Regions from separate parts of the Actinomadura graeca genome, predicted to be linked through region 1. Evidence: predicted binding sites of a transcription regulator. Region 1 holds the regulator's gene; each other region holds the start of a gene.
What was found. Region 1 encodes LexA, which represses DNA repair genes until DNA is damaged. Its sites were predicted from a motif close to TCGAACANNTGTTCGA; they were not measured.

Region 1 (7,958 bases):
GGTGGACCAGCGCGTACTTCAGCTCGTGGTCGAAGATCTCCGCGTCCTCGGGAGAGGCGAAATAGCCCTGCCGCAGTCCCGTCTCGGTGTACTTCTGGACGACGCGGTCGACCAGCTGCTTGAGGCTCCACTCGCGCCGCGGCGTGCCGACCGCGCCGCGGAAGTACTTGGACGTGACGATGTTGACGGCGTTCAGGGACCAGAAGTCGGGGAACTCCACTCCGCGCTGCTCGAAGTTCACCGAGCCGTCGCGCCAGTTGGTCATGACGACGTCACGACGTTCCCAGCGCAGTTCGTCGTACGGATGCACGCCGGGTGTGGTGAAGATGCGCTCGACCTTCAGCCCTTTGCGGCCCCCCTTGCCGCGCCGCGCCGCCGAGCCGCTCACCGTCTCCGTCATGACCTTCCCCCTCTCGGGCCCGCCCGACCGGGCCCTGTTCAGGAACAACTCCGCCGCCGCGCGGGGCATGCCCAGCGCGGTGGCGCTTTCACATGTGCTGCTGTGTGCTGCCGGAACCGCCCCCTAACCGGGCGGGCCGGACTCCCCCGAAGAAGCGGACCTGCGTAGTGTTTCGATCTCCTTGGCGAAGTCGTCCAGCGACTCGAAGCCCCGGTACACCGAGGCGAATCGCAGATAGGCGACCTCATCGAGTTCGCCGAGCGGCCCCAGGATCGCGAGGCCGATCTCGTGCGAGGGGATTTCCGCGGATCCGGACGATCTGATCGCCTCTTCGACCCGCTGACCCAGCTTCGCGAGCGCATCCTCGTCGACCGGGCGGCCCTGGCAGGCCCTGCGCACCCCGGCGATGATCTTTTCCCGGGAGAACGGCTCGGTGACCCCGCTTCGCTTGGCCACCATCACGAGCACATTCTCCTGCGTCGTGAATCGCTTGCCGCATTCCGCGCACGACCGGCGGCGCCGAATGGCGCCCCCGTCATCGGTCGAACGACTGTCGATCACTTTGGTGTCAGGGTTGCGGCAGAACGGGCAGTGCACGCGTAATCCCCTCCCTGACCGTAATCACGTCCACCGATGAACAGCGCCATATATAGGTGAAGTACATCGGTGTCACTACTAGATGTTGTGGTCAACCGTACGGGGACGCGCAGGCGTACGCAACCTGCCGGGGGACCTCGGACGTTGACCCGCGTCACATCGCCCACGTCCGTCCCGCCCGCACGGGCATCTCAATGATCTTGCTCCGGGCGTGTCGCGGCCTCGTGAGCGGACCCGCGCCCGGCCTGGACACCCCAGGTCCGCGGCAGCCGACGAGACGGGCGGGACTGGGCGTAACTCGCGGCCTCCACAAAACCCGGAAGCCGCGGCGGGTGGTATCAGACGGCACCGCACAAGGCGCAAGGCCCGGCGGAGGCGCGCTGCCCCAGGCGGGGGGACGAGGCCCGGCGGAGATGCGCGGGCCTCATGCGGACGGGCGCAGGCCCCGGCGGAGGCGCGCGGCCCCCCGGGCGGGGGGCGCCAGGCCCGGCGGAGGCGCGGGGCCCTCAGACGGAGGCGCGCAGTCCCCAGGCAGAGACGCAAGATCCTCAGGCAGAGACGCGGGAGCCTCAGGCAGAGACGCGGGGCCCTCAGATGGAGACGCGCGGCCCCAAGCGGGGGCGCGAGGCTCGGCGGCTGCGCGCCTCTCCCGCGAAGGCGCGCGGGCCCCGAGCGGGGGGACGCAAGGCCCGGCGGCGGCGCGCGGCCCTCAGGCGGAGACGCGCAGCACCCATGCAGAAGACGCAAGACCCTCAGGCAGAGGCGCACGGTCATCAGGCGGAAGCGCGGGAGCCTCAGGCAGAGGCGCGCAACCCCCGACGGGGGGGAACGAGGCCCGGCGGCGGCGCGCGGCCCTCAGGCGGAGACGCGCAGTCCCCATGCAGAAGACGCAAGACTCTCAGGCAGAGGCGCGCGGCCCTTACGCGGAGGCGCGCGGCCCCCGGGCGGGGGGCGCAAGGCCCGGCGGCGGCGCGGGGCCTCGGGCGGAGGCGCGGGAGCCTTGGGCAGAGGCGTGTGGTGTTGGGTGGCGTAGCGGTGACGTCTGGCGTGGGATGGGCGGCGGTATGAGGCTCGGAGTGGGGCGGTCCGGGCGGGTCAGCGCGCGGGGAGGCGTAGCCGTTGGCCGGGTTGGACGGTGGGGTCGCCACCGAGGCCGTTGAGGTCGATGATGCGCTGGACGACGAGGCGGGGGTCGGCGTCGGGGTCGGAGGCGGAGGCGATCTCCCAGAGCGTCTCGCCGGGGCCCACGACGACCGTCTCCCCCGGTCCCGAAGGGCCGGGACGGGCGTCCCGTCCGCCGGCCAGGGCCCCGGGGCCGACCGTGAGCCAGAGGAGCGGCAGGATGATGGCGGCGGCGAGGCAGACGACGACCGCGCGACCACGCCGCGTCAACCGCAGCGGCGCGTGTTCATGGGCCGAACCGGACATCTCGCCCTCCCGACGTCGAATGGATTTTCGATCGAACGCCTGTACGAAGTTCTACCGCAGACCGACGACAAAACGCGAGTACATCTTCGAACAATTGTTTGATCATCCCGTCCGGACGCGATAACGTCACATGACGAGGAGTGACGGATCGAGGCGCCCGGGAGGCGACGAGCGATGAGCAAGGTCCGGGAGCTGCCCGACGGGCCCATGGACGAGACGGGGCTGACGCAGCGGCAGCGCATGGTGCTGGAGGTGATCCGCGACTCGGTCCAGCGCCGCGGATACCCGCCCTCGATGCGCGAGATCGGCGAGGCGGTGGGTCTGACCAGCACCTCCAGCGTGTCGCACCAGCTCCGGGCGCTCCAGCGCAAGGGTTTCCTGCGGCGCGACCCCAACCGCCCGCGGGCGGTCGAGGTGCGGGTGCCCGGGGCGACCCCCGTGCGCACGGAGCCCGACTCCTTCGACGCGGTCGGCGGCCAGCGGTCCCCGACGCAGCCCGCGCCCGCCTACGTGCCGCTCGTCGGCCGGATCGCCGCCGGTGGGCCGATCCTGGCCGAGGAGGCCGTCGAGGACGTGTTCACGCTGCCCAAGCAGCTCGTGGGCGAGGGCACGCACTTCCTGCTGAAGGTCACCGGGGACTCGATGATCGAGGCCGCGATCGCCGACGGCGACTGGGTCGTCGTCCGGCAGCAGCCGGTGGCCGAGCAGGGCGACATCGTCGCCGCCATGATCGACGGCGAGGCGACGGTCAAGACCTTCAAGCGCAAGGACGGCCACATCTGGCTGATGCCGCAGAACCCCGCCTACGAGCCGATCCCCGGCGACGAGGCGTCGGTGCTCGGCCGGGTCGTGGCGGTGCTCCGCAAGATGTGACGCACGCGCCGCGGAGGCGGCCGCCGGTGGACCGGCGGCCGCCCCGGCGCTAGCGCTTGGGCACGATGTTGACGATCTTGGGCGCACGCACGATGATCTTGGCGATCTCGGCGCCGCCCAGGGCCTCCTGGACCCTGGCGGAGGCCAGGGCCAGCCGTTCCAGCTCCTCGCCGGCGATGCCGGGCGCGACGTCGAGCCGGTCGCGGACCTTGCCCGCGACCTGGACGACGCAGGTGACCGACTCCTCCACCAGCAGCGCGGGGTCGGCCGACGGCCAGCCCGCGCGGATCACCGGCGCGGTGCGTCCCAGCAGCTCCCACGTCTCGTCGGCGGTGTAGGGGGCGAACAGCGACAGCAGCACCGCCATCGCCTCGGCGGCCTCGCGGACGGCGGGGTCGGCGGCGCCGGGCCCGGAGTCGATGGCCTTGCGGGTCGCGGTGACCAGCTCCATGATCCGCGCGATGGCGACGTTGAAGCGCTGCGCCTCGACCAGCTTGGTGGCCTCGTCGACGGCGCGGGCGGTGGCGCGCCGCAGCGTGGTGGAGCCGGACGCGGGGTCGGTTCCGGGCGGCGAGGCGACCTCGGCGGCGATCCGGTGGACGCGGGCCAGGAACTTGGACATGCCGTGCGGGGACACGTCCGCCCAGTCGATGTCGTCCTCCGGCGGCCCGGAGAACAGCATCGCCAGCCGGACGACGTCCACGCCGAACTCGCCGATCTGCTCGCCCAGGTCGACCAGGTTCCCGGTGGACTTGGACATACCGCTGCCGTTCAGGATCACCTGCCCCTGGTTCAGCAGCCGGTTGAACGGCTCGGTGAAGCCGACCAGGCCCATGTCGTACAGGACCTTGGTGAAGAACCGGCTGTACAGCAGGTGCAGGATGGCGTGCTCGACGCCGCCGGTGTACTGGTCGACCGGCATCCACTTGCGGACCTGCTCGGTGTCGAACGGGCCGTCCTCGTAGCCCGGGGAGCAGTAGCGGTAGTAGTACCAGGACGAGTCGACGAAGGTGTCCATGGTGTCGGTGTCGCGCCTGGCGGCGCCGCCGCACTTGGGGCACTCGACGTCCGCCCAGGCCGACGCGGCGGCCAGCGGCGAGGTGCCCTTGGGCGCCAGGTCGGCGCCGCGCAGCCCCTCGGGCAGCGTCACCGGCAGCTGCTCGTCGGGGACGGGGACCTCCCCGCACGCCTCACAGTGGACGATCGGGATCGGGCAGCCCCAGAACCGCTGGCGGGAGACCAGCCAGTCGCGCAGGCGGAAGTTGACGGAGGCGCGGCCGGTGCCGTGCTCCTCCAGGATCTCGACGATCCGGGCGATGGCGTCGGCCTTCACCAGCCCGTCGATGGGGCCGGAGTTGACGATCGCGCCGTCGCCGGGGGTGGCGACGCCGGTCTCGGCCGGGTCGGCCTGCCCGGTCTCGACCACGACCCGGACGGGCAGGCCGAACTTCAGCGCGAAGTCCAGGTCGCGCTGGTCGTGCGCGGGCACCGCCATGATCGCGCCGTGCCCGTACTCGGCCAGGACGTAGTCGGACGCCCAGACCGGCAGCCGCTCCCCGTTCACCGGGTTGACCGCGTACCGGCCCAGGAACACGCCGGTCTTCTCACGCTCGGCGGACAGCCGCTCGATCTCGCTCTCGCGGGAGACCTCCTCGCGGTAGGCCTCGAACGCGGCGCGCTGGTCGGGGGCGCAGACCTCCTCCGCCAGGGCGGCGTCGGCGGCGACGACCATGAACGTCGCGCCGTACAGGGTGTCGGGGCGGGTGGTGTAGACGGTGACGGGCTCGTCCCGCCCCTCGATCACGAAGTCGACGTCGGCGCCGGTGGAGCGGCCGATCCAGTTGCGCTGCATCAGCAGGACGCGCTCGGGCCACTTGCCCTCCAGCTGCTCCATGTCGTCCAGCAGCCGGTCGGCGTAGTCGGTGATCTTGAAGTACCACTGGGTCAGGACGCGCTTCTCGACCAGCGTGCCGCAGCGCTCGCAGTGCCCGCCGACGACCTGCTCGTTGGCCAGGACGGTCTGGTCCTTGGGGCACCAGTTGACGTGGCCGCCCTTGCGGTAGGCCAGGCCCCGGTCGTACAGGCGCAGGAACAGCCACTGCGTCCACTTGTAGTACTCGGGGTCGGAGGTGTGCAGCCGCCGCGACCAGTCGAAGGACGGCGCGTACCGGCGGAACGACGCCGCCTGCGTGTCGATGTTGGCGTACGTCCACTCGGCGGGGTGGGAGTCGCGCTTGATCGCGGCGTTCTCGGCGGGCAGGCCGAAGGAGTCCCAGCCGATGGGGTGCAGGACGTTGTACCCGCGCTGGAACCAGTAGCGCGCGACGACGTCGCCGATCGCGAACGCCTCGGCGTGACCCATGTGCAGGTCACCGCTGGGGTAGGGGAACATGTCCAGCGCGTAGCGCCGCTCCCGGCCGTCGTCGTCCTCCACGGCCTTGAACGGGTCGAGCTCCGCCCAGCGGGCCTGCCACTTGTCCTGAACCGCCCGTGGGTCGTAATGCTCGTCGCTGCTCACGCTTCCAGGCTCCGCATTCTGCTCAAGAGGGTCGCCAGACCGCCCGCCGACATGAAACGGCCCCTCGCACAGGAGGGGCCACCACGCTGACGTCAGTTCGTCAACGTGGTCGTTCAAGGAGCAGCCTGGCTGGCATACAGCAAGCGTAGCGCAACCGCAAGCCCTCCCGCCGCGCCTTTGCCGGTCGGTACCCGGACGGCTGCGGCCCGGACGGCCGGTCCCCCGGACGTCGATCCAGGACGATCAGTGCCCGGACGACTGGCGGGCGAGGGAGACGACGCCGGTCACCTGGACGTGGGTGAGGCCGAGGTCGGAGCCCACGGCCGACAGGGTCTCCTCCTCCGAGACGCTGAGGGGGCCGTCGATCAGGGCGATCTCGGCGGCGGCGCGCAGGATGCTCTCCCTCGCCTCGGGGGCCAGCGCGGAGGACGCCCGTCCCATCTCGGCGCGGACCTCGTCGAAGGGGCGGCCGAGGTCGGCGTTCAGCGCGCCCTCGTCGTAGGAGGTGTCACCGGCCTGGCGCACGACGGTGACGGCGCGGGCGCGGGCGCCCACGTGGGTGTAGTCCCCGGAGCGCAGCACCTGGGCGATGGCCATGCGCAGCAGCATCGCGGGCATGCGGGCGAGCTGCGCCGTCGTCGGTATCTCCAGGATCCCGGGATTCCATCGGCCATGGCAGGTGTCGCACTCGACGAACTCGCCGCCCGCCTTCGTCAGCGGGATGACCGGGATGAAGAACAGGGTGAAGAAGTTGCGTCCCTGGCGCCGGCGGTAGTCACGGTCCCCGCCGCAGTCGGGACAGTGGAAGATTCCCCTGGTCAGGGTGAAGAAGACCACCCGCCAGCCGAAGATGATCAAGATCGCGCGCCCTTTCTCGGTGAGGCGGCACATCGTAACGGGCATGCCGGGCCCCCAGCGGCGCGGGCCGGGAGCCCGGTCCGCGGGGCCGGATCCGGTCAGAAAAGTGAAGTCTTGACGTAGGGTCGGACATGCTCGAAGCTCTTGGTAAATAGGAAGGTTTCCTATCAATACTGGAGGTCGTCCTTCCCGAGACGCTCCCGCCCCGGCGGCGCCGACTCCGATCCGGTCGTCCCGCCAGATTCCCGCCCCCAGGAGGATCGCGTATGCCCGGCACATTCCGTCTACCCCGCAAGAGGAGCCTGGCCCTCGCCACCGCCGCGTCGGCCGGCCTCACGGTGGTCGTCGCCACCCCCGCCCTCTCGCACGGCTTCGCCACCGCGCCCGTCAGCCGCGCCCTGAACTGCAAGCAGGGCACGGTGAAGGACTGCGGCGAGGTCCAGTTCGAGCCGCAGAGCGTCGAGGGCCCGCAGGGGTTCCCGAAGTCGGGTCCCGCGGACGGCAAGATCTGCGCCGCCGGTGACTCCCGCTGGGCCCCGCTGGACGACCAGCGCGACGGCGCGTGGCCCGCCACGTCCCTGACCAGCGGCCAGAGCTTCACGTTCTCGTGGACGCTGACCGCGCCGCACTCCACCTCGTCCTTCCGGTACTTCATCACCAAGGACGGCTGGGACTCCAAGCGGCCCGTCACCCGCGCGGCCCTGGACCTGAAGCCGTTCCTGACCGTCGACGGCGGCAACAAGCAGCCGCCCCGCACGGTGTCCCACCCCGGCACGCTGCCCACCCGGCACGGCCGGCACCTGATCGTCGCCGTCTGGGACATCGCCGACACCGGCAACGCCTTCTACCAGTGCTCGGACGTCGACTTCGGCTGAGCCATCTCCCCCGCGGGCACCGCTCTCCGCCCGCGGCCGGTGACCGGGCGGGGCCGCGCCCCCGCCCGGTCGCCGGCGCCCCCCGGCGCGCCGGTGCTCCCGGCCCTTCCCGGCCCGGTTGAGCGACTGACCGGTCACCCCTCGCGTCCGCCCCTCGGGAGTCCCACGCGGAATCGCACGTCACAGGCCCCCCGCGGGGCTGGCGCGCGCGTATCCCATACAGCAGGATGTGCGGAACGGTACATACACTCGCCGGTAACAACCGGCGGGCGAACCACCCCGCGCGAGGAGTGCCATGCTCAACCTGTCCGTGCTGCTCGAGGACGCGGCCCGGGAGACGCCGGACCGGGACGCCGTGGTGTTCGGCGACATCCGGCTCTCCTACGCCTTCATCGACTCGATCGCGAAC
Region 2 (7,958 bases), 1.6 Mb from region 1:
CCGGGGCCGCGGGGCCCGGCGGGCGCGGCGCGTGCGCGGGCGTGGACGCTGGACCGGCTGGCGTCGGTGCGGTCCCGGCTGCGGGAGGCGGCCGCGGAGGTGCGCGAGGGCGGGGAGGGCGCGGCGGCGCTGCGCGGCGTCCTCGGGCATCTGGCGGAGTGGACGCGGTGGCAGCTGGCGGCGGTGCGGGCCGCGGCGACCGACGAGGAGCCGGTGCTGGAGGGCCGCCGCCCGCCGTTCCCGCCGGAGTTCGACCGCGACCTTCCCTACAGCGAGCGGGAGCGGATGATCCAGGACGCGATGGCGCTGCGCTCGCTCGGCGACCTGGCCCGCGACCTGCAGGCGGTGCTGGAGGCGGCGGCGCACTGGGTGGCCGACTGCGACGACGCGCTGTGGGAGCAGGAGCTGCCCGACCCGCGTCCGTTCGGCCCGCCGGGCGCGCCGCGGCCGCTGGCGGACCTGCTGGCGGGGTGGCGCGGCCCGCTGGCGCACATCGAGTGGCATCTGGACCGGCTCGCCGACGAGCCGCCCGCCGAGGGCATGTGGCCGCCGTCGGTGGACGACGAGGGCGTGTGGCTCGTCGACCGCTGCCCTCTGCAGGCGTGACCGAGCGCCGTCCGGCACCCGCGTCCGGCGAGCGCCGTCCGGCGGGCGGAGCCCGGCCTGCGCCATCTGCCGCCCGCCGTCCGACCCTTGCATCCGGCGTGCGGTGCTGACGTGCGGTGCTGACACCCGCCGTGGGGCATGCGGCACAGAGGTGCGCTGTTCGCCACAGCAGGCTGGAACGCGCGGGCCGGCGCGCGCTGCACGTGGGCTTCGACGCGGGGTCACGCGCGGAGGACGCGCCGCCCTGAGATGGGCCCGTCGGCGTGGGGTGGCGCCTGAGGCCCTCGGAGGGCTTGGGGGAACGCGGCGGATCGGGCTGGGAGCTCCGCCGCGGCTGGTGCGGCCTCGGCGCGTCGGTGGGGGGTCCTGGAGGGGGGCCAGGGTACGGGGGTCAGTTCCCGGGGGCGCCGACGGTGAGGGGGCGGCTGTCGAGGGGGTCCAGGAGGCGGGTGAACCACACGGTCTTGCCGGCGCCGTCGGGGCGGGCGCCGAACTCGGTGGCGAGCGCGGCGACCAGCAGCAGGCCGCGCCCGGCCTCGGCCCAGTCCAGCACGTGCGGCGGGGTTCCGGGCGCGGGGGGCGCCATGGGGTTGCCGTCGCCGACCTCTCCGGCGATCCGCCGCCCGTCCAGGCGCAATGTGAGCCGGACGGGGCCGGTACCGTGGACGACCGCGTTGGTGACCAGCTCGTCGACCATGAGCACGATGTCGTCGATGTCGGCGGGGTGGCTCACCCGCCACGCCCGCAGCGTCCGGTCCGTGAGGGCCCGCGCGCGTGAGGCCGCGCGGGTCTCCGCGGCCAGTTCCCACACCGCGCGGTGGTGGCCTTCTCTGTCGATCTCGTCGATCTCGTCGATCTCGTCGATGGACCCTTCGATGGACCCGTCGATGCCGAGTTCCTTCGTTCCCAATGCCCCGTCTCCTCACCTCTGGTGGTTTCCGCAGGTCAGCGGCCCTCAACAGGCTTCTTCCCCGCAGACGACGCGGCATGGGGCGATGCCCGCAGATCTGGCCGCGCCGGCAGTTCCCCGTGTCGGCGGCGGACAGGGTGGTCGCACCCGGCCGCGGCGGCGCCTCCGCGCACCGCCCACGGTCGATCCAGGGCAGTTCCCTTCTTTTCCCGCGTCGGTCTAGATAAGAGGACGCACCGCCCACCGGGTCGGTGCACGGGTCAAGGTGGGCCTCACTCTCAGGTGAGGTGATCGTGACACACGGGGACCGGTGGAGGGAGCACGGCGCGGTTGCCGCTAGGCTGGGGGGCGTCGGTGTGGCATGTGTCCCCCGGGCTCTACACAACGCCTTCGGGGAATACCGCCGGTCCGTCCGGGCTGGAGCTCCGTTGTGCCTTTCGCCGTGAGGCGACCACCACACCGGCCTCAGCGTCGAGGCCCCGGCGAGATCTGATCTCGCCGGGGCCTCGGCGTTCACCGGGCGCGTCCGGGGCGCGGCGGGCGTGCCGGTGCGCGGGGGTCCCGCTAGGACATCGCGGCGGCGACCGCGCCGCCGACGGCGGCCAGGACGACGATCGCGGTGACCACGACGACGGCGACCACGCGGACGCGGTGTCCGGTGCGGTCCTCGCCGAGCCTGGAGAGGCGATGGGCCAGCCGCGGATCGTCCTCGCTCAGGCGGACCTCGATCTGCATGAGGATCCGCTGCTCCTCCATCGACAGCGCCATGCTCGTACCTCCGGGGGGCGTTCAGGTGTCTGGTTCCTGCCCGCGGAGCAAGATCATTATCCCCCGGTGGCGGTAACCGTTGCGCCACGTGCCGGGGCGCTCTCGTGGTGGAGGCGGTCGAGGGCGGTGACGTAGTAGGTGTAGGTGCGGCCGGGCTTGGCGGAGGGGTCGATGATGGCGCCGCCGCGGACGTCGGCCACGAGTGCGGACGGGTCGACGGGGGCGCAGCCGGGCCGCCGGCCGCCCACCCGGTACACCGCGTAGGACGCCGCGCCCTCCGAGGGCCGCCAGCGCACCCGCACGCCACCGCCGTCGGCGCCCGCGGCGACGTCCTGGACGGGCGGCGGCGCCTTGCCCGCGCCGTCGCGGGCGGGCGGGGGGATCGCGGGGGCGGCGTAGTGGTCGCGGCGCAGCCGGTCGGCGAACCCGCGCCGGTCGGAGACGATGTCGGTGGCGCTGAAGAACACGTCGCCGCGCACCTGGGGGTGCCGGGCGTTCAGGGTGAGATGGCGCGACAGCTCGGCGGGCTTCTTCCAGGTGTCGTCCTGGCCGACGCGGTAGGCGGCCTGCCCGATGGTCAGCTGCACGCCGGTGCCCTCGACCTGCCGGGACCACCACTCGGCGAGGGTGGCGTAGTCGGCGCGCTCGTCGCCGATCGGCCAGTACAGCTGCGGGGTGACGTAGTCGAGCCAGCCCTCGCGGATCCAGGTGCGGGTGTCGGCGTAGATGTCGTCGTAGCTCTGCAGCGCGCGGGTCGCCGACCCGGCGGGGTCGGTGCTCTTGTTGCGCCACACCCCGAAGGGGCTGATGCCGAACCGCACCCACGGCTTGGTGCGGTGGATCTGGTCCGACAGCGACTCCACGAGGGTGTCGACGTTGCGGCGACGCCAGTCGGCCTTGCCCAGGCCGCCGCCGTGGGTCTTGTAGGTGGCGGCGTCGGGGAAGTCGCCGTCCTCGGGGTAGGGGTAGAAGTAGTCGTCGAAGTGGACGGCGTCGATGTCGTACTTGCGGACGACGTCCAGCACCGCGCGGGTGGTCAGGTCCCGCACCTGCGGCAGGCCCGGGTCGTACCACAGGCCCTTGCCGTACTTGCGGACCCAGTCGGGATGCTGGCGGGCGGGGCTGTTGGGGGCGAGCTTGTCCAGGTCGCCCTGCCGGCTGACGCGGTAGGGGTTGAACCAGGCGTGGAACTCCAGGTTGCGCTCGTGCGCCTCCTTCAGCATGAACGCCAGGACGTCGTAGCCGGGGTCCTTGCCCTGCGTGCCGGTGATCCACTGCGACCACGGCTCGTACGGGGAGGGGTAGAACGCGTCGGAGTTGGGGCGGATCTGCACGAACACCGCGTTCATGTTCATCGCCTTGGCGGTGTCGAGCAGCTTGACGAACTCGGCCCGCTGCCGCTCGGCGGGATGGGCGGTGTCCTTGGGCCAGTCGATCCCGGCGACGGTGGCGATCCACATGCCGCGCACCTGCCGGGCCTTGGAGTCGCGGGGGGCGGGCGTGCCCGGGCACTCCGCGCGCGCGCCCGCGGGGACGGGCGCGCGCCCGGCGCGGTCGTCGTCGGTGCCGCCGAGCGCGGCCACGCCGCAGCCGGCCAGCGCGCCCGCCGACAGCGTGGCGGTCATCGCCGCCGCCGTGACCCTGATCCGCGTCCTCACTCGCCATGCCATAGCGAGTCATTGTTACGTACCCGTTGCGATGCCACGCACGGAACGGCGATCCCGGGGCGCCGCCGTCGTTGCATCGTTCGAACATGTGTTCCATACTGTCAGTCGAGGTCAGGCCGATCACGTGTTCGATGGAGGCGGTGTGCGCTGGGATCATCTGCGGCTGGCGGAGGACGCGGCCGCGCCGGGGCTGCCATTGATCGAGCGGCGGTCGGTGGCACGCACGTTCGACACGCCCGGGTTCCGCGGCATGACCTTCTACGAGGTGCGGGCCCGGACGGTCATCAACCGGGTGCCGGCCGCCTCCCGCGTGCCGTTCGAGTGGACGATCAACCCTTACCGGGGCTGCTCGCACGCGTGCGTGTACTGCTTCGCGCGCAAGACCCACGAGTACCTGGACCTGGACGCCGGGGCCGACTTCGACTCGCGGATCGTGGTGAAGGTCAACGCCGCCGAGCGGGTGCGGGCGGAGCTGGCGGCGCCCCGGTGGCGGGGCGCGCCGATCGCGATGGGCACCAACGTCGACTGCTACCAGCGGGCCGAGGGCCGCTACCGGCTGATGCCGGGCATCCTGGCGGCGCTGCGCGACGCCGCCAACCCGTTCTCGATCCTGACGAAGGGGTCGCTGATCCTGCGGGACCTGCCGCTGCTGCGCCAGGCGGCCGGGCGGACGAGGGTGAGCGCGGCGGTGTCGGTCGGGTTCGCCGACGAGTCGCTGTGGCGGCTGGTGGAGCCGGGCACACCGTCCCCGCGGCGGCGGCTGGAGGTGTGCGCGGCGCTCAACGGCGCGGGCGTCGGCTGCGGCGTGCTCATGGGACCCGTCCTGCCCTACCTGGCCGACTCGCCCGCGCAGCTGGAGGACGCGGTGCGGCGGATCGCCGCGGCGGGCGCGACGTCGGTGACGCCGATCCCGCTGCACCTGCGGCCCGGCGCGCGGGAGTGGTTCCAGGCGTGGCTGCGCCGGCACCGCCCCGACCTGGTCGTCCCCTACGCGCGGCTGTACCGCGGCGGCGCCTACGCGCCGCGGGAGTACCAGGACGGGATCGCCGCGCAGGTCCGTGACCTGGCCGCCCGGTACGGCATCGCGGGCCCGCAGCACCGGGACGCCGCGCCGCCTGCTCCCCCGCCTGCTTCCCCGCCGGGCCCCCGGCAGCTGACCCTGCTCTGAGCCGGGCCCGGCGCCGCCCGGGCGGGGGCGCGGCGCCCGGCCCAGAGCAGGGCCCCGCGGTCCTCGGACGCATGACCCGGTCCGCCGGGGGCGGGGCCCGGATCGCCGTGGCCCCCGGGTCGCCCCGCGCGGACGCCGGTGGCCGCGGTCAGCGGCGGCGCAGTGCCGGGTCGAGCAGCGAGGGCGGGGTGTCGTGCTTCTCGTGCGGGGCGAGGTCGGTGCCGGGGGCGACGATCGCGTCGATCGCGTCGAGGACGTCGGCGGGCAGCACGGTGCCGGCGGCGGCGAGCTGCGAGCGCAGGTGCTCCGGCGTGCGCGGGCCGATGATCGCGCAGGTCACGGCGGGGTGCGCGGTCACGAACCCGAGCGCGAGCTGAATCATGGTCAGGCCGGCCGCGTCGGCGACCGCGGCCAGCCGCTCGACGGCGTCGAGCCGTGCCCGGTTGGCGGGGACGGCGGGGTCGAAGCGCTCGGGCATGAACGCCGACCGGTGGGTGGCGATCTCCCGGCCCGCGCGGACCGCGCCCGACAGCCACCCGGAGGCCAGCGGGCTCCACGCCAGCACGCCCAGCCCGTACTGCCCCGCGACGGGCAGGACGTGCGCCTCGACGCCGCGCTGCAGGATCGAGTAGCTGGGCTGCTCGGTGGCATAGGCGCCCAGGTGGTGCTCGCGGGCGGCCCACCGCGCCTGCACGAGGCGGTAGGCGGGGAAGGTCGAGGAGCCGAAGTAGCGGATCTTGCCCGCGCGGCGCAGGTCGGTCAGTGCCGACAGCGTCTCCTCGTCGCCGGCGCCGGGGTCCCACCGGTGGATCTGGTAGAGGTCGACGTGGTCGACGCCGAGGCGGCGCAGGCTGTCCTCCAGCGCGGTGACCAGCCAGCGGCGCGAGCCGCCCCGGTGGTTGCGGTCCTCGCCCATCGGCATGCCCGCCTTGGTGGCCAGCACGATGTCGTCGCGGCGTCCGGCGATGGCCTTGCCGACCATCTCCTCGGACTCGCCGCGCCCGTACATGTCGGCGGTGTCGATGAGGTTGATCCCGCCTTCCAGCGCGGCGTCGACGAGGGCGGTGGCCTCGTCCTGGGTGGTGCGGCCGATGCCGCCGAAGTTCATCGCGCCGAGCGCGAGGGAGCCGACCTGCACACCGGTGCGGCCCAAGGTGCGGTACTGCATGAGCGTGTTCCTCCAATGCGGCGGGCTTGCGGAACTGGCAGCGGGTGGACGAGCCGGGCGATCGCAGGCGGTGCGCGCCCGGCACGCGCGCCCGGCGCCGCCCCCTCGTCCGAAATAAACGGGACCTTGTCCCGTTTGTGGATCCGACGATACGGGACGATGTCCCGTTTAGCAACGGCGAAGGTCAGGAGCCGGGTGGTCGCGGTCGCCGCGGCCGGACGCGGCCGGCCGCGGCACCCCGTACAGCTCGGCCTGGAAGCGCAGGTTCCGCTCCCCCCCGGCAGGTAGCCGTCGAGGGTCCGCTTCGCTGGATCTGTGGCCCTCGGGCATGGGCCTGCGGGTGCGCCGCGGCCCGGCGGCGCGGCCGCGCGGAGGCGGGAGGCCGGGAGCGAGGGGGCGCGGGGGGCTCAGCGCCTGGCGGCCGTCCCTCCGCCGCCCTGCTCTCCCGCCTGCCCCGCCTCAGCCGCTTCGGCGGGCCCGTCGGCGTCGTCGGCCTTGTCGCCGAGGCTGAGGAGCAGGGTGCGCAGGGTCGCGGCGAGGCCGTCCTGGCCGTGGCGGTCGAGCCCGGCGAGGATGCGCCGCTCGTTGTCGAGGTGGGCGGCGACGGCGCGGTCGATGAGCTCGCGGCCGGCGGGGGTGAGGGCGACCACGACGCTGCGCCGGTTGGCGGGGTCGACCTCGCGCGTGACGTAGCCCTTGGCGACGAGCCGGTCGAGCCGGTTGGTGACGGCACCGGAGGTCACCATGGAGTGCCGGGCCAGGCCGCCCGCGGTCATGCCGTCGCGCGGCCCGGCGCGCCGGAGGGTGGCCAGGACGTCGAACTCGCCCCGGTTGAGCCCGAACTCCGCGAAGGCCGCCTGGAGCTCGCGGTCGACGATCTGGGCCAGCCGGGAGAGGCGGCCGAGGACCCCCATGGGGGAGGCGTCGAGGTCGGGGCGGGCGCGGGCCCACTGCTCCACGACGAGGTCGACGGCGTCGCGTGCCACGGGGACTCCTCAGCGTTGAACTGTTTGACGCCAAGCTATCACCGGCGTACGGTCCTTAACGTTGAACATTTCAATGTTGAAAGGTTGTGAGGATGGGTACCGCGTCTCCCCCCGCACCGGCCGCTCCCCCGGCGGTTCCGGCGCCGCGTCCCGTCGGGGGCGCCCTGGCCGCGACGGCGCTGACCGCGACGGCGCCGGTCAGCTGGGGCACCACCTACCTGGTGACCACCGAGTTCCTCCCGCCCGGCCATCCGCTGGTGTCCGGCGTGATCCGCGCGCTGCCGGCGGGGCTGGTGCTGCTGGCCGTCACGCGCCGCCTGCCGCGCGGCCGGTGGCTGTGGCGCTCGCTGCTGCTCGGCACCCTCAACATCGGGGCGCTGTTCGCGCTGCTGTTCGTGGCGGCCTACCGGCTGCCCGGGGGGGTCGCGGCGACGCTGTTCGCCGTCCAGCCGCTGCTGGTCGCCGGTCTCGCGTTCGCACTGCTCGGCGAGCGTCCCGCCCGGCGGCGGCTCGCCTGGGGCCTGGCGGGCGTGGCGGGCGTCGGGTTGATCGTCCTGCGCGGCGGGCCGTCGTTCGACGCGCCGGGCGTCCTGGCCGGTCTCGCGGCGGCCGCCGTGATGGCCGCCGGGATCGTGCTGACCAAGCGGTGGGGCCGCCCGGAGGGCGCGGGCGCGGCGGCCATCGC
Region 3 (7,958 bases), 290 kb from region 1:
CTCGGCGGTCGGCCGCGACACCCGGGCTCGGCGCCAGAAGTCGGACAGCGACGTGAAGGGACGCCCGTCCACGATGCGCCCGACCTCCGCGTCGCTGATGCCCCTGACCTCGCCCAGCGCGACCCGGATGCCGGACGGCCCGCCCTCCGAGACCGGCTCGGCGTGCCACGCCGCCGCGGACCGGTTGACGTCCAGGGGCAGGATCGGGACGCCGAAGTGGCGGGCGTCGTCGAGGATGACGCGTTTGGGGTACATGCCGGGGTCGTGGGTGAGGACCCCGGCGTAGAACGCGGCGGTGTGGTGCCGCTTCAGCCACGCCGACTGGTAGGTGGGCAGCGCGAACGACGCGGCGTGCGCCTTGCAGAACCCGAACGCGCCGAACGCGGTCAGGGTCCGCCAGACCCGCTCGACGGCGTCCTCGCCGTAGCCGCGCGCGAGGGCCCGCGCGCGGAACCACGCGCCGACCACGGCCTGGCCCCGCTCGTCGTTCAGGCTCCGCCGCGCCGCCTCAGCGCGGGAGGGCCCGCAGCCCGTCATCACGTCGAAGATCCGCAGCACCTGCTCGTGGAAGACCACCACGCCGAGGGTCTCCCGCAGCACGGGTTCCAGGTCGGGATGCGGGTACCCGGGTTCGCGCGTCCCCGCGCGCGCCTCCAGGAACGGGCCGACCATGTCGGAGTTGACGGGCCCGGGGCGGAACAGGGAGATGTCGAGGACGAGGTCGTCCAGGTCGCGCGGCTGGAGGCGGCCGATCAGCTCCCGCTGCCCGGGCGACTCGATCTGGAAGCAGCCGAGCGTGCGGGACGTGCGGATCAGCCCGAACGTCGCCGGGTCGTCGCGCGGGACGGCCTCCAGGTCGATCCCGCTCCCCGTCGTCCGCGCGACCTCGGCGACCGCGTGCGCCATCGCCGACTGCATCCGCACCCCGATGACGTCGAGCTTGAGCAGCCCCATCGCCTCGACGTCGTCCTTGCCGAACTGGCTCATCGGGAACCCGAGCGCGCTGGTCTCGACCGGCGTCCGGTCGCGGAGCGTCGCGTTCGACAGCAGGACGCCGCACGGGTGCATCGCGATGTGGCGGGGCACCCCGTCCAGCCGCTCGGCGACACGGAACATCTCCTCCAGCCGCCCCCGCGCCAGGTTGCTCTGCCGCAGCTCCGGCAGATCCTCCAGCGCGGCGCGGATCTGGCTCGCCCTGATCCGCGGGAACGCCTTGGCGATCGCGTCGATCTCCCGCGGCGGCAGGCCCGCGGCGTTGCCGACGTCGCGGATGGCGCTGCGCGCCCGGTAGGTCTCCATCATCGACACGCACGCGGTGGCGTCCGCGCCGTACCGGGCGAACAGCGCCTCGTACGCCTCCGGCCGCCGCGCCGACTCCACGTCCAGGTCGATGTCGGGTAGCCCCTCGCGGCTGTCGGCGAGGAACCGTTCCATGAGGAGGCCGTGCCGGAGCGGGTCGAGGTCGCCGATGCCGAGCAGGTGGTTGACCAGGCTGCCCGCGCCGGAGCCGCGGATCGCGCAGCGGATGCCGCGCCCCCGGATCAGCGCGGCGGCGTCGGCGACCGTCAGGAAATAGGCGGCCAGGCCCTTGCGGGCGATCACGCCGAGCTCGGCGGTGAGCCGTTCCGCCGCCGTCCGCGACCCCGCGAGCCCGCGCCGGGCCAGGCCCTCCCCGCAGCGGGCGGCGAGCCGGGCGTAGGGGTCGCCCTCGACCTCGGGCAGGTGCACGGCGTCCATGCCGAGGTCGCGGCGGTCTAGGACGCAGCGTTCGGACAGCCGCCGCGTCGCGGCGAGCAGCGTGTCCGCCTCGTCGCCGCAGCCCCGTTCGGCGGCCCTGCGCATCTCGGGCACCGACTTCAGATACGCCTGCCCGGTCCGGTCCTCCCCGGCGGGGAGACGGCGCCTGCGCGTCGCGTCCAGCACCCGCGCGACCGCGTGGTCGGCGGGTTCCAGATAGCGGACGGCGTTGCCGAGCACCGCGGGCATACCGGCGGCGCGGGCCAGGGCGAGCATCCGCGCGGCCCGGCGCCCGTCGTCGGCGCCGTGGTCGACGATCTCGATCGCGCACTCGGCCGCCGCGCGCCAGGCGGCCAGCCGCCGGGCGGCCTCGCCGGGCCGGCCCTCCGCGACGGCCCGGCCCACGTCGGACGCGGGCCCGAGCAGCACCACGAGCCCTTCGGCGTGCGCGCCGACCATGTCCCGCGTGATCGCCGGACGGCCCCGCTCCCCCGCCGCGTGCGCCGCCGTGACCAGCCGGCACAGTGACCGCCACCCGGACCGCCCCCGGGCCAGCGCCACGACCCGCCCGCCACCGGGGAGCGGGCCGAGATCGGCACCCACGACGGCTCCGAGCCCCGCGTCCCGGCACGCCTGGACGTGCTGGACGGCGCCGTAGAGGCCGTCCCGGTCGGTCAGCGCCAGGGTCCGCATGCCCAGCTCCGCGGCGCGCCCGGCCAGGGCGGCGGGCGACGCCACCCCGTACCTGAGCGAATACCCCGAAGCGACATGAAGGTGCACAATTAGTCCCATACCCGGGAAAGGAGCCAGGTTTCGGACGCCGCGTCATAGCGCAGCTCGTACACCCCGATCTCCCGGTCCGGGCCCGCCTCGACCCGCCAGAACTCGCGCTCGCCGGTGGCCTCGCCGTCGGGATGCCGCTCCCGCCACCAGTCCCGGGTCGTGACCCAGTGCTCCAGCACCCGCCGCACGGTGTGGAGCCGGCCGCGCCAGACGAACCGGACGGGACGCCCGTCGCTCACCCACACGTCCACCGGATCGCCGAAGACCCGCGTCATCTGCCTCCCCCTCGCGTTCACCGCACGGGGGAAGACATGCGGAACCAAGCTCGAACATACGTTCGCATCGAGAGTCTAGGGAAGCCCCGGACGGGGAGGCAAGGCCGATCCGCCGGCCCGGGAGACGCCGGCCCGGGAGACGTCAGCCCAGGAGACGGGCGAGCTGGTCCGCCACCAGGGGGACGTCGGCGACGTCGGCCATGCCGCCGCCCGGCCACAGGTAGGACCAGCCGTCGCCGACGGGGGTCGCCACCACCATGACCTGCCGGCTCGTCCGCGGGACGAGCACGGTCAGGACCGACTCGCCGGGACCGGCGAACCGCCAGGAGAGACCGCGCGCCTCGACCTCGTACGCGAGCGCCGCGAGGTGGCGCCTGCGCACCTCCGGGGTATCGCGCCCACCGACTACAGACACCTTCGATCAGCCGCCTCAGCACCGGGGTCGGGGCCGCCGTGCATGACCATGGGCGATCACGCGGCGACAACTGGTGACCAGAGGTCCAGCATGACCCGAGAACCGCGCCTGCGCAGCGGAAACCCGCAGAGTCCGCAGGCGTTTTCCCGGGTGGGCGGGACTGGACCGGGAAGGCGGGGACGACGCGCCGCGCCCGGTGGCGCCAATCGATGATCCACATGGTGTGGAAACGTCCGGATATGGAAGGGGTTCCGTGATAGAAGCCTCTGTGAGACGGGCCCCGAGCCGCGTCCCCGCGAGAAGTCGAAGGAGACCTCGATGACCGCCGCCCCCTCCGGCGACGTCCCAGGTTCGGCGGAGGGCGGGCCCGTCCCGCAGCCGCCCGGCCGCGCACTGGCCGGGCTGCGCGAGCGCAAGAAGCAGCGGACGCGGCTCGCGCTGATCGACGCCGCCCTGGAGCTGTTCCTCGCCCAGGGGTACGAGGAGACGACGATCGACGAGATCGTGGCGGCCGTGGAGGTGTCGCAGCGGACGTTCTTCCGCTACTTCGCCACCAAGGAGGACGTCGTCACCGCGTTCCTGGGCGAGTACGACAAGGTGCTGGAGGAGGCGCTCGCGTCGCGCCCGCCCGGCGAGCGGCCGTTCACCGCGCTGTTCGAGTCGCTGCGGGTGGTGCTGCGGACGATCGCCGACAGCGACCCCGAGGACAGCGCCCGGTTCCGGCGGATCCGGCGGGTGATCGAGGCGACGCCCGCGCTGCAGGCCGCGCAGGTGGCGCGCTCCTCGGCGTCCGAGCGGGCGCAGGCCGCCGAGATCGCCCGCCGCGAGGGCGTCGACCCCCGGCGGGACCTGCGCCCCCAGATCGTCGTCGCCTTCCACTCGGCGGCGGCGCGCGTCGCGTTCGAGGACTGCGCCCGGCAGGACATCTGGGACCCGGAGATGGTCGCGGCGCTGGTCGAGGAGACCGTCGCACTCGCCCGCGAGACGATGCGCGACTGGGTCTGAGCCGCGGCGGGAATCGAGGGATCAGGGACAGGAATAGGGTGCCCGGCCGCGCGGTTGCCGACTGGTAATCCCGACTGGAGGAGTTGGAAATGCGAGCGATCGTCGTCACCGAGAACGGCGGGCCGGAGGTCCTGAAGGCGGGCGAGCGCCCGGACCCCGCGCCCGGGCCCGGCGAGGTGCTGATCGACGTCGCGGCGAGCGGCGTCAACTTCGTCGACGTGTACTTCCGGACCGGCGTGTACCAGCAGCCGCTTCCCTACGTCCCGGGCGTCGAGGCGGCCGGGACGGTCGCGGCCCTCGGAGAGGGCGTCGAGGAGTTCTCCGTGGGCGACCGCGTCGCCTGGGTCAACGTCCAGGGCGCCCACGCGGAGCGGGCCGCGATCCCCGCCGCGAGCGTCGTGCCCGTCCCGGACGGGGTGGACCTGGAGGACGCGGCGGCCACCCTCCTTCAGGGGGCGACCGCGCACTACCTGACCCATGCGACGTACGAGATCCGGCCCGGCGACACCGTCCTCGTGCACGCGGCGGCGGGCGGGATGGGCCTGCTGCTCACCCAGGTCGCGAAGAACCTCGGCGCCCGGGTCATCGGGACGGCGTCCACGCCGGAGAAGGAGAAGCTCGCGCGGGACGCCGGCGCCGACGACGTGCTCGGCTACGACGGCTTCTCCGACCGGGTCCGGGAACTGACCGGAGGCGAGGGCGTCGCCGCCGTGTACGACGGGGTCGGCGCGCCGACGTTCGACGGGAGCCTGGCGAGCCTGCGGCCGCGCGGGACCCTCGCGCTGTACGGGGCGGCGGGCGGCCCGGTGGCGGCGTTCGACCCGCAGCGCCTCAACGCCGCCGGCTCGGTGTACCTGGCGCGGCCGAGCCTGGTGCACCACATCGCCGACCGCGGTGAGCTGCTGCGGCGCGCGTCCGAGGTGTACGGATGGGTCGCCGGCGGAGCCGTGCGCGTCCACGTCGGGCACCGGTACGACCTGGCCGAGGCCGGCACCGCCTACGCCGATCTGGAGGCGCGGAGGACGACGGGCAAGCTCCTGCTCGTCCCGTGATCGGCGTTCTCCGGCGTCCGCCTCCGCTTAGGCTGGACGCGGGAGAGACGATCACCAAGGAGCCCGAGCCCTCATGACGACGTATGCCGCCGGACCGCTCGAGCACGACGAACCCCGCGTCCTGGGGCCCTACCGCCTGCTCGGCCGGCTCGGCCGCGGCGGCATGGGAACGGTGTACCTCGGGGCCGAGCCCACCGGCCGCCGCGTCGCGGTGAAGGTGGTGAACAGGGAGCTGTCCGGCGAGCCGGCGTTCCTCGCCCGGTTCCGCCGCGAGGTCACCGCCGCCCGCCGCGTCCACCGGTTCTGCACGGCGCCCGTCCTGGACGCCGGGCTCGACCAGGACCCGCCCTACATCGTCACCGAGTACATCGACGGGCCGAGCCTGGAGAAGGCCGTCCGCGACCGGGGGCCGCTGCCGGGCTCGGACCTGGAGGGCCTCGCGGTCGGCGTCGCCACCGCGCTCGCCGCGATCCACGGCGCCGGGATCGTCCACCGCGACCTCAAGCCGTCCAACGTGCTGCTGTCGTCCACCGGCCCGCGCGTCATCGACTTCGGCATCGCCCGCGCGCTGGACGCCCCCGACGGCCCGACCAGGACCGGCCAGTTCGTCGGCACCCCCGCCTACATCGCGCCGGAGGTCCTGCGCGGCGGGCCGGTCGAGCAGGCGTCGGACGTGTTCTCCTGGGGCTGCGTCGTCGCCTACGCGGGAACGGGCCATCCACCGTTCCAGGGACGGTCGGTCTCGGAGACGTTCGAGCTCATCGGCTCCGCCGAGCCGGACCTGGACGGCCTCGACGCCCGGCTCCGCGCGATCGTCGCGGCCGCCCTCACCAAGGACCCCGCCGCCCGCCCGTCCGCGCGGGACCTGCTGGCCCGGCTCGTCGGGCAGGAGGAGGCCGACCCCGAGCGGGTCGCGGAGGCGCTCTCCGCGACATGGCACGGTCCCGGGAACGGCAAGGCGAAGGCCCCGCCCCGGCCGGACATCACCGCGAGCGTCCCCCCGCCGAGGCCCGCCGTCCACGAGCACGAGCCCATCCCCGTCCCGGCGCCCGCGGAGCCCGCCCCGGACACGCGGACCGTCCTGGTGGACCTGCCCTACCCGGAGGTGTGGCGCGGCCCGAAGCGGTGGTTCATGCTGCTGCGCGGCCTGCTCGTCGTCCCGCACCTGGTCGTGATGCTCCTCATGTACGCGTTGCTGGTGCTGGTGATGGTGCCGAGCTGGCTCGTCGTGCCGTTCACCGGCCGCTACCCGCGCGCCCTCTTCGGGCTCGCCGTCGGCTGCCAGCGCTGGTCGAGCCGTGTCGTGGCCTACGCGTTCGGGCTCACCGGCGAGGTGCTGCCGCCGTTCAGGCCGCTGCCCAAGGCCCGGCGCTCCCCCTGACGCACCTTCAGGGGCCGGGAAGGTAGGCGTTCGTCCAGCGGGCGAGTTCCCCGAACACCCGGCTCCGTGCGGGCTCGGCGGACAGCACCAGGTCGTGCAGGCCGCCGTCGATCCGGACGAGCGTGACGTGGCGCCCGAGCCGCGGCGCCCAGCGCGCCATGTGCTCGACGTCCAGGACGGCGTCGGCCCCGGTCACGTCCGGCACCCGGCGCGTGGCGCGGACGCTGCGCGCCGACGCCATCACCAGCACGGGCACGTCGATGCCGAGGCCCCGGTGCACGCGGAGCTGCCCGCGGCGCACGGCGGCGAGCCACGCCGCGCGCACCGGGAACCCGGGCAGCGGCTTCCAGGCCAGGTCGAAGTCCCATTCGCCGTCGTGGTCGCGGTGGAGGCTGCGCGGATAGCGGTCGGACACGCCCGCGGGCAGCCGCGCCTTCGGGAAGCGGGGGCGCAGGGCCCGCGCCAGGCCCGCGCCGAGCTTGCGCATGAGCAGCGGCTCGGCGATGTCCAGGAACGGGCTGTTGAGGAACAGGCCGTCCACGAGTCCCTTGCCCCGCACGCGGTCCGCCCACAGCGCGGCGATCAGCCCGCCGGTCGAGTGGCCGTTCAGCAGCAGGGCGTCGTGCCCGTCCACGTCCCGGATGATGCGGACCGCCTCGTCGATCTCGGGGAAGTGGTCCGACAGGCTGCCGATGTGGTTCGGGGTCTGGTGGGGACGTAGCGAGCGCCCGTATTTGCGGAGGTCGAGGGCGTAGAAGTCGAAGCCGAGGTCCACGTAGAAGTCGGCCAGGTGCTTCTGGAAGAAGTAGTCGATGAACCCGTGCAGGTACAGCACGGCCCGCGGCGCCGGCGTGTCTCCGGCACGGCGCCGGACGAGCGTGGCCACGACCTCGCCCTCGTCGTCGCGGCCCATCGGCAGCTCGATCGCCTCGTACCCGGGCCCGAGCACGTCCGCCGTCACGTTCATGGCGCTCCCCCTCGTGGTCCGCGGAGCCCTCAGCGTACGGCGTGGACGACGGGCCAGGGCGCCCGCCCCGCGCGCACACGGGCGCGGGCACACGCCCGGTGCCGCATGTCGTGGCTAGCCAGGGCGCCGCGACGCCGGACGCGTGGATGGCGCGGGGCGGGACGAGGGGACGGCGAGGACGCCGCGGCGGATCTTGCCGGTGGACGTGCGGGGCAGCTCGTCCAGGAACGTCACCGAATCCGGCACCTTGTGCGGGGGCAGCTCGGCCCGCGCCAGATCGAGCAGCTCGCGCTCCAGCGCGTCCGCCGCCGGGGACTCCCCCTCGACGACGGCGAACGCGCGG

Region 2: a site for LexA is predicted at 4,032-4,047, ahead of AGRA3207_RS00730 (Rv2578c family radical SAM protein). Genes of this name have one in related genera too.
Region 3: a site for LexA is predicted at 2,846-2,861, ahead of AGRA3207_RS09495 (DUF6504 family protein). Genes of this name have one in related genera too.

The regions. Positions count from the first base shown of each region.
Region 1 is NZ_CP059572.1:1,780,056-1,788,013, forward strand. It holds gene AGRA3207_RS08245 (vitamin B12-dependent ribonucleotide reductase) at 1-400, opposite strand, end outside; gene nrdR (transcriptional regulator NrdR) at 524-997, opposite strand; gene AGRA3207_RS08255 (LysM peptidoglycan-binding domain-containing protein) at 2,093-2,425, opposite strand; gene lexA (transcriptional repressor LexA) at 2,600-3,298, shown strand; gene leuS (leucine--tRNA ligase) at 3,348-5,816, opposite strand; gene AGRA3207_RS08270 (hypothetical protein) at 6,060-6,719, opposite strand; gene AGRA3207_RS08275 (lytic polysaccharide monooxygenase auxiliary activity family 9 protein) at 6,941-7,549, shown strand; gene AGRA3207_RS08280 (long-chain-fatty-acid--CoA ligase) at 7,845-7,958, shown strand, end outside.
Region 2 is NZ_CP059572.1:154,389-162,346, reverse strand. It holds gene AGRA3207_RS00750 (helix-turn-helix transcriptional regulator) at 1-606, shown strand, start outside; gene AGRA3207_RS39685 (ATP-binding protein) at 998-1,516, opposite strand; gene AGRA3207_RS00740 (DUF3040 domain-containing protein) at 2,081-2,284, opposite strand; gene AGRA3207_RS00735 (glycoside hydrolase family 10-like protein) at 2,341-3,954, opposite strand; gene AGRA3207_RS00730 (Rv2578c family radical SAM protein) at 4,094-5,119, shown strand; gene AGRA3207_RS00725 (aldo/keto reductase) at 5,268-6,287, opposite strand; gene AGRA3207_RS00720 (MarR family winged helix-turn-helix transcriptional regulator) at 6,695-7,273, opposite strand; gene AGRA3207_RS00715 (EamA family transporter) at 7,366-7,958, shown strand, end outside.
Region 3 is NZ_CP059572.1:2,068,989-2,076,946, forward strand. It holds gene AGRA3207_RS09490 (DNA polymerase III subunit alpha) at 1-2,529, opposite strand, end outside; gene AGRA3207_RS09495 (DUF6504 family protein) at 2,520-2,795, opposite strand; gene AGRA3207_RS09500 (hypothetical protein) at 2,938-3,177, opposite strand; gene AGRA3207_RS09505 (TetR family transcriptional regulator) at 3,529-4,215, shown strand; gene AGRA3207_RS09510 (quinone oxidoreductase family protein) at 4,305-5,267, shown strand; gene AGRA3207_RS09515 (DUF4389 domain-containing protein) at 5,341-6,648, shown strand; gene AGRA3207_RS09520 (alpha/beta hydrolase) at 6,656-7,615, opposite strand; gene AGRA3207_RS09525 (AMP-binding protein) at 7,730-7,958, opposite strand, start outside.